One region of the Atlantibacter sp. genome, then DNA from elsewhere that is predicted to be linked to it. Evidence: predicted binding sites of a transcription regulator. Region 1 holds the regulator's gene; the other holds the start of a gene.
What was found. Region 1 encodes LexA, which represses DNA repair genes until DNA is damaged. Its sites were predicted from a motif close to TNCTGTATGTACATACAGNA; they were not measured.
Positions count from the first base shown of each region.

Region 1 (4,211 bases):
TACGCTGCGGCATAATGTCATTGAAGCGCACGGGCTTTGCTCAGGCTGCAAAGAGGTAGAATCGTGCCGTCACCCGGAACACTGTGGTCACGACCATTCAGTTCAGGTAAAAAAACGCGGTAAGTGAAGGCGTTAATGGTACATCCTTGTACCTGGGCAGGGTAGCCATGAGGGTGGCTAAGCAGAAAAACGACGGGGATTACCAGCGGTAATCGTTACGGGTTTCCCAGTCTTTTACTTCGTTCTCTGCCTGATCTTTCTCGTATCCATAACGTTCCTGGATTTTCCCTACGAGTTGATCGCGTTTACCTTCGATAACGGTCATATCGTCGTCAGTGAGTTTACCCCACTGCTCTTTCATTTTACCTTTGAACTGTTTCCAGTTACCGCCGACTTCGTCTTTATTCATGATGTAGTCCTCATCGTTCGGTTATAAACGCTAAATGTTTATCGTCCGTGTTTAACAGTTATTATCTGCTGGACGTGATAATGAGTTTAGTCGACCATTCCGACTCGTTTGAAACATTCAGAATCTTTAACCAAGCGCGAAAGATAAAAATCGGCATTAATGATACAAAAATTTTATATATCAAGCAGATAGCCAGAAATTAAATGAGAGTCAGCAGATGTAACTAACCATGACCCGTCTCGTTGAACCAGCTATTGCGCTGCCAGTGGCGCCGCCAGATGAGCCATAACGACAGCCCGCGCAATGCCAGAAATACCGCTACCGCCAGCCATAGCCCGTGATTACCCAGCCAGGGCAAAGCGATTAATGTCACGCCGAAACCCGCAGCCGCCACGGTCATACTGTTACGCATTTCCGCGCCACGGGTAGCGCCGATAAACATGCCGTCCAGCAGATAACACCACACGCCAACCAGCGGCAGCACCACCTGCCAGCCGAGGTAACGATCCGCTTGTTGTTGTAAAACCGGCAGCGAGGTCAGCATCGCAACAATATGCTCGCCCCACAGCGCATAAACCGTAGCGAACATCAGCGCCACCAGGCCCGCCTGGCGGCAGGCGGCATGCCAGACTTTGATCAGTTGGTTGCTGTTACCTGCGCCGTAAGCCTGCCCGGAATGGGCTTCCACCGCATAGGCGAAACCATCCAGTGCGTAGGCGGTGAACGTCAGCAGCGTCATCAGGACGGCATTCACCGCCACCACATCGCTCCCCATCCGCGCACCTAAAATTGTGACGCTGGCGAAACAGATTTGCAGCAGCAGCGAACGCAGCATGATGTCGCGATTGAGCGCCAGTAAACGCCAGATATCGCCGCGCCAGGCAGAGAGCAGCATTGCCGGATTGATGCCCCGCAGTGTCATGACATGCCAGGCCATCAGCAATCCGACGATCAGCGTGATGTATTCCGCCGCCACCGTTGCCAGCGCAGCGCCCTGCACGTTCATATCCAGCCCCACCACCAGCCACAGGTCGAGTGCGATATTCAGCACATTGCCAACAACCAGCAGGATCACTGGCGCTCGCGCGTACTGCACCCCCAATAACCAGCCTAACAGCACCAGGTTCGCCAGCGTCGCAGGCGCGCTTAGCCAGCGGATTTCCAGAAAGCGCCGCGCCTGATGTAATACTTCTTCGCTGCCGCCTACGATATGCAACGCCAGGTTAATCAGCGGGGTCTGTAACAGCATAATCGCCACCCCGGCCAGCACCGCCAGCAGTAGCGGTTGCACCAGGGCTCGCGCCATCGCCTGCGGGTTTTTTGCACCAAATGCCTGGGCGGTTAAGCCTGTAGTGCTCATTCTCAGAAACAGCAGCAGCATAAACAGAAAGCTGGTGGCGGTTGCGCCAATGGCGACACCGGCTAAATAAACCGGGCTATCGAGATGGCCGATAACGGCGGTATCCACCAGGCCGAGCAGCGGCACGGTAATATTGGAGAAGATCATGGGTAGCGCCAGGCGCCACAATGCTTTATCAGCAGACGTGAAAAATGGCATGACGCAATCCGTAGCGGTAGGGGATTCTATACCGTAACGCGGCGCGCTACGGCTTCAAATCAGGCAGCAGAGCTTACAGCCACTCGCCGTTGCGGATCACGCCGACGGCAAGCCCTTCAATAGAAAAGGCCTGCTGACGCAGGTCAACAACGATTGGGGAGAATTCGCTGTTTTCCGGCAGTAACTGCACCGTGTTGCCCTGTTTATTCAGACGCTTAACGGTCACTTCGTCATCAATGCGCGCGACCACCACCTGCCCGTTACGCACATCCTGAGTTTTATGCACCGCGAGCAAATCGCCGTCCATAATCCCGATATCTTTCATCGACATACCGCTAACGCGCAGCAGGAAATCCGCGCTGGGCTTAAACAAGCCGGGATCGACCTGGTAATGGCCTTCGATATGCTGCTGAGCTAACAGCGGTTCGCCCGCGGCAACGCGCCCAACCAGCGGCAGCCCCTCTTCCTCTTCCACCAGTAAACGCAGACCGCGCGACGCGCCAGAAACGATTTCAATTACCCCTTTACGCGCCAGGGCTTTTAAATGTTCTTCTGCAGCGTTAGGAGAACGAAAGCCCAGACGCTGTGCAATCTCCGCACGAGTGGGAGGCATGCCGGTTTGGCTGATGTGATCCCGAATGAGATCAAACACCTCTTGCTGTCTGGCCGTTAAACTTTTCATTCCGCCCCCTGGGTGCATATACAGTAATGCTGTGAGTATATACAGCTAACGGTGATTTTGAAACCACAAAATGAGCAAATATCCGCATGTTAGCGACATCTGGAAGAGTTATCGCAAATTTGACCAGAGCAATATGCCCCAGGTCATCAGCGCCAGTAAAATAGCAAACAGTACCGCCGCCGAGCCCATATCTTTGGCGCGCCCGGAAAGTTCATGAAATTCCGGGCCGATGCGATCGACCACCGCTTCGAGGGCGCTATTAAGGATCTCAACAATCATCACCAGAATGACGGAGCCAATCAGCAACACCCGGGTAATCGGATCGACATCCAGCCAGCAGGCGATAGCAATGGCGACAATCGCCGCGACGCCCTCCTGGCGAAACGCCGCTTCGTTCTTCCAGGCGGCGCAAATGCCTTTCCAGGAGTAACCTGCTGCTTTAATTATTCGTATCAACCCGGTGGTGTTATTCGCCATGAAAGGAAACCTTTTTAAAAAACGCGCATCAATAGCATTAAGCAACGAAACGTAAGCACCACAGAAATTCCCGCTTGTTTCTGATATTCTTGCGGTGCAATTGCATTATTAACCAGAGGCTTTACATCGTTTATGTCCGGCTGGCCACGAATTTACTACAAATTACTTAATTTACCATTACGCGTACTGGTAAAAAGCAAATCCATTCCGGCGGATCCGTGCGCCGAACTGGGGCTCGATACCTCGCGCCCGATTATGTACGTTCTTCCGTACAACTCGAAGGCGGACTTGCTGACGCTGCGCCAACAATGTCTGGCACACGATTTGCCCGACCCGCTGGAGCCTCTCGAAATTGACGGCACTCTGCTGCCGCGCCATGTGTTTATTCACGGCGGGCCGCGGGTATTCACCTATTACACGCCGAAAGAGGAGTCGATTAAGCTGTTCCACGACTATCTCGATCTGCATCGCAGCAATCCGCAACTTGATGTGCAGATGGTGCCGGTATCGGTGATGTTCGGGCGCGCGCCGGGCCGTGAAAAAGGCGAAGTAAACCCGCCGCTGCGGATGCTGAACGGCTTGCAGAAATTTTTTGCCGTTTCCTGGTTAGGGCGCGACAGCTTTGTACGCTTTTCGCCCTCGCTGTCACTGCGCCGCATGGCGGATGAACACGGCACCGATAAAACCATTGCCCAGAAGCTGGCGCGAGTGGCGCGTATGCACTTCGCCCGCCAGCGCCTGGCCGCCGTCGGGCCGCGTTTACCGGCGCGTCAGGACCTGTTTAATAAGCTGCTGGCCTCTAAAGCCATTGCCCGCGCGGTAGAAGACGAAGCGCGCAGCAAAAAAATCTCCCATGAAAAAGCCCAGCAAAATGCCGTGGCGTTGATGGAAGAGATTGCGGCGAACTTCTCTTACGAAACCATTCGTCTGATGGACCGCATTCTGGGCTTTACCTGGAACCGCCTCTATCAGGGCATTAATGTGCACAACGCCGAGCGGGTGCGCCAACTGGCGCATGACGGTCACGAACTGGTGTACGTTCCCTGCCACCGCAGCCATATGGACTATATGCTGCTGTCCTATGT
Region 1 covers NZ_DAMBQK010000008.1:35,058-39,268, reverse strand. Annotated here, with positions in the region: gene zur (zinc uptake transcriptional repressor Zur) at 1-127, shown strand, start outside; gene RT120_RS09565 (CsbD family protein) at 200-409, opposite strand; gene dinF (MATE family efflux transporter DinF) at 633-1,967, opposite strand; gene lexA (transcriptional repressor LexA) at 2,041-2,649, opposite strand; gene RT120_RS09550 (diacylglycerol kinase) at 2,758-3,126, opposite strand; gene plsB (glycerol-3-phosphate 1-O-acyltransferase PlsB) at 3,259-4,211, shown strand, end outside.

Region 2 (4,211 bases), on a different contig from region 1:
TTATTGGACCGCCGTTTCAAAATTGCGTTAGTGACCGATGGCCGCCTCTCCGGCGCGTCCGGCAAAGTGCCTTCTGCCATCCATGTCACGCCAGAAGCTTATGACGGCGGCTTGCTGGCGAAAGTACGCAATGGCGACCCGATCCGCGTAAACGGACAAACGGGCGAGCTGACGCTGCTGGTCGATGAAGCGGAACTGGCCCAACGCGCGCCGTTCCAGCCGGACCTTAGCCCGCAACGCGTGGGCACCGGCCGTGAGATGTTCGGCGCATTGCGCGAGAATTTGTCCGGCGCCGAGCAGGGCGCAACCTGTATTCGTTTTTAAAGGCTTCACTGAATTCACTATGGCGAGAGAGATGCTCTGATGAAAAGCTGGAAAACTAGTGCTGAACAGATCCTGAAATCCGGTCCGGTTGTGCCGGTAATTGTGATTAACAAACTGGAACATGCCGTACCGCTGGCGAAAGCGCTGATTGCAGGCGGTGTGCGCGTGCTGGAAGTGACCCTGCGTACTCCCTGTGCCATGGACGCTATCCGCGCCATCGCTAAAGAAGTGCCGGACGCGATTATCGGTGCGGGCACCGTGATCAACGCGGCTCAACTGGCGGAAGTGACTGAAGCGGGTGCGCAGTTCGCCATCAGCCCGGGTCTGACCGAGCCGTTGCTGAAAGCCGCAACCGAAGGCTCCATCCCGTTGATCCCGGGTATCAGCACCGTTTCTGAACTGATGCTGGGTATGGATTACGGCCTGAAAGAGTTCAAATTCTTCCCGGCAGAAGCCAACGGCGGTACTAAAGCGCTACAGGCCATTGCTGGCCCGTTCTCTCAGGTGCGTTTCTGCCCGACCGGCGGCATCACCCCGGCTAACTATCGTGATTACCTGGCGCTGAAAAGCGTGCTGTGCATCGGCGGCTCCTGGCTGGTACCGGCAGACGCGATGGAAGCGGGCGACTGGGATCGCATCACTAAACTGGCGCGCGAAGCAGTAGAAGGCGCGCAGCAGTAATTGACAGACGTGAAGTAGGCAGGCGCAAGCCTGCCTTTGTTGTTTTAGCCTTCTACCTGCACTGCCGACGCTGCGGCTGTAGCGCATTCGATGGCGGTTTCAACATCGTCTGCGCAGGCCAGCGCCACGCCCAGACGGCGCGATCCCTGAATATCCGGCTTGCCAAATAACCGTACCTGCACCCCGGCACCCACGGCGGCGTCAATATTGCTAAAACGCACGTTATCGCTGGTCAGCTGCGGCAGGATCACCGCCGATGCGGCAGGGCCGTACTGACGAATGCCGCCCACGGGCAAGCCTAAAAACGCGCGCACATGCAGGGCGAACTCTGACAGATCCTGGCTGATCAGCGTCACCATGCCGGTATCGTGCGGGCGGGGCGACACTTCGCTAAACACCACCTCATCGCCGCAGACAAACAGCTCGACCCCGAACAGGCCATAGCCGCCTAATGCCAGCACCACTTTTTCCGCCACGTCCTGGGCGCGCTTCAGCGCCCGTTCGCTCATCTGCTGCGGCTGCCAGGATTCGCGATAATCGCCGTCTTGCTGGCGATGGCCCACCGGCGCGCAGAAGTGCACGCCGTCCACGGCGCTCACGGTCAGCAGGGTGATTTCAAAATCAAAATTCACCACCCCTTCTACGATCACTTTTCCAGCCCCGGCGCGGCCACCCTGTTGGGCGTACTGCCATGCGTCCGCCAGTTGTTCCCGCTGGCAAATAAAGCTTTGTCCCTTGCCGGAGGAGCTCATCACCGGCTTCACAATGCACGGCAGGCCGATCTCGTCCACCGCCGTCAGGAAATCGCTTTCGCTATCGGCAAAGCGGTAGTCCGATGTCGGCAGGCCCAGCTCTTCTGCCGCCAGGCGGCGAATGCCTTCGCGGTTCATGGTGAGTTTAGCGGCGCGGGCGCAGGGTACAACGCGCTGGCCCTGCTGCTCTAATTCAATCAGCGTATCGGTGGCGATAGCTTCAATTTCCGGCACGATGAAGTCAGGATTTTCCTGCTCGACCAGCGCTTTCAACGCCGCGGCATCCAGCATGTTTATGGCGTAACTGCGATGGGCGACATGCATGGCCGGGGCGTTGGGATATCTGTCTACGGCGATCACTTCAAGACCGAGCCTCTGGCATTCAATCGCCACTTCTTTGCCTAATTCCCCTGAGCCGAGCAGCATCACGCGGGTGGCTGCCGGGCGAAGCGCGGTTCCTACTGTCAACATAACGAGATTCCTGGACCAAAAAAGAGGCCGCCAGTATATACGAAAACGATTGCGCAGGCAGGTGCGCGATTTTGATTTTTCTTTCAGGCTCTGATATACTGTATGCATATCCAGTTAAAGAGGCATCATGATGGCTGTTGAAATTCACTACGTTGTGGTCAGGGAAGGGAAAGAGAAAATGTCTTTTGCCAACAAAAAAGAAGCCGACGCATACGACAAAATGCTCGACTTAGCACAGACCCTTGAGTCCTGGCTGCAAAGCGCGCCGGTAAACCTTGAGGAAACCCAGCTCGAGCCACTGTCGCTGTGGCTGGCTGAACACAAAGATACCCTGGCGCAGGTTCTGCGTACCGGGCAAATGCCGCAGGAAGGCGCAACCGACGTAAAGCCGGACGCCGACCCGAAAGTGGAAGCGATCGCCAGCGGGCGTAAATCGAAAGCGGCATAAGCCCGTCGGTTCAGCTGCACTTTTCACCGGGACACGCGCCATCATCCCTTGCGCTTCGGTTGTTTTGTACCAGGCTTTCTGTGGTATTAACAACGGAGGGCATCTGATGAAAAAAGGGTTACTGGCGCTGGTGGCGCTATTTTCCGTGGGGCTCCATGCCGCGCCCCAGGAATCTCGCAATGTGAAGTTTACCGGCTGTGAAGGGTTGGATGCGCAAGGTATTTCAGCCAGCGTGAAACGCGACTATCTCCAGAACCGCATTGCCCGCTGGGCAGACGACCAGGAAAAACTCGGCCAGGCCGATCCGGTCGCCTGGGTCAATCCTGAAGCCGTGAAAGGCGGCGATGATAAATGGACCGTTCCCCTGACGGTACGCGGCATGCGAGCCGACATTCATTACACTGTGCAAGTTGATTGCAAAAAACAGACGGCAGAATACCGTCCTTAATCACGCGCAAGGGCCTGGCCCTTGCCGATTATTTTCCTTTCCTTAGCCTGTCCCCACACTTCTTGACATCCCTTCGCTTACGCTCACAAGTGAGACTTTTACTGTGGGAGTACATATGGCGAACTGGCTTAAACATCTTCAGTCACTGTTGGGGGAACAGGGTAAAGGGTTATCGCAGGGGCAAGGGTTATCGAAACTGCTTAGCCCTGGCGCGTTGGGTGGCCTGGCAGGGCTGCTGGTGGCAAATAAATCGTCACGTAAGCTGCTGGCGAAATTCGGTGGCGGCGCGCTGCTCGCTGGCGGCGGTGCGGTAGCCGGCACGGTATTGTGGAATAAATACCAGGACCGCATCCGGGCAGCCCATCAAGATCAACCTCAGTACGGCCAACAGGCGTCGCCCATTGATAAGCGAACCGAACGGTTAATTCTGGCTCTGGTGTTCGCCGCGAAAAGCGATGGACATATTGACGACGAGGAGCGTCAGGCGATTGACCAACATCTGCACGATGCCGGTATCGAAGACGAAGGCCGCGCATTCGTTGAACAGGCCCTCGATCAACCCCTCGATCCGGCGCGTCTTGCCGAGGGGATCCAGAATGAAGAAGAGGCGCTGGAGCTCTATTTTCTCAGCTGTGCCGCCATCAACGCCGATCACTTTATGGAGCGCAGCTACCTGAACGCGTTGGGCGATGCACTGGGCATTCCCGAAGATGTGCGCGCCGACGTGGAGCGCGATATCGCGGTCAGCAAACGCGACGTTTCACCAGGATAACGCCTGGTTTGGTGGCGTTACGCTTGCAAGGCGCGGGGTTTTTGCCAACCTTATAAGGGTGTTAACCTAAAAGTTGAGCGTTATGCCACCAAAAGCAAAAGCAGTACCTCACACCATGACCCTGCATGGCGATACGCGTACCGATAATTATTACTGGCTGCGCGATGATGACCGGTCCGATCCTGAAGTGCTTGAGTATCTCCACCAGGAGAACGATTACGGGCGGCGGGTCATGGCCAGCCAGCAGGCGCTGGAAGAACAGTTACTCAAAGAGATGATTGCGCGCATTCCGCAGCGCGATGCATCTGCGCCTTA
Region 2 covers NZ_DAMBQK010000036.1:11,549-15,759, forward strand. Annotated here, with positions in the region: gene edd (phosphogluconate dehydratase) at 1-324, shown strand, start outside; gene RT120_RS20965 (bifunctional 4-hydroxy-2-oxoglutarate aldolase/2-dehydro-3-deoxy-phosphogluconate aldolase) at 364-1,005, shown strand; gene purT (formate-dependent phosphoribosylglycinamide formyltransferase) at 1,050-2,228, opposite strand; gene RT120_RS20975 (YebG family protein) at 2,359-2,676, shown strand; gene yebF (protein YebF) at 2,780-3,124, shown strand; gene RT120_RS20985 (DUF533 domain-containing protein) at 3,240-3,896, shown strand; gene ptrB (oligopeptidase B) at 3,979-4,211, shown strand, end outside.
Region 2: the regulator LexA is predicted to act here: its motif matches at 2,325-2,344, upstream of RT120_RS20975 (YebG family protein).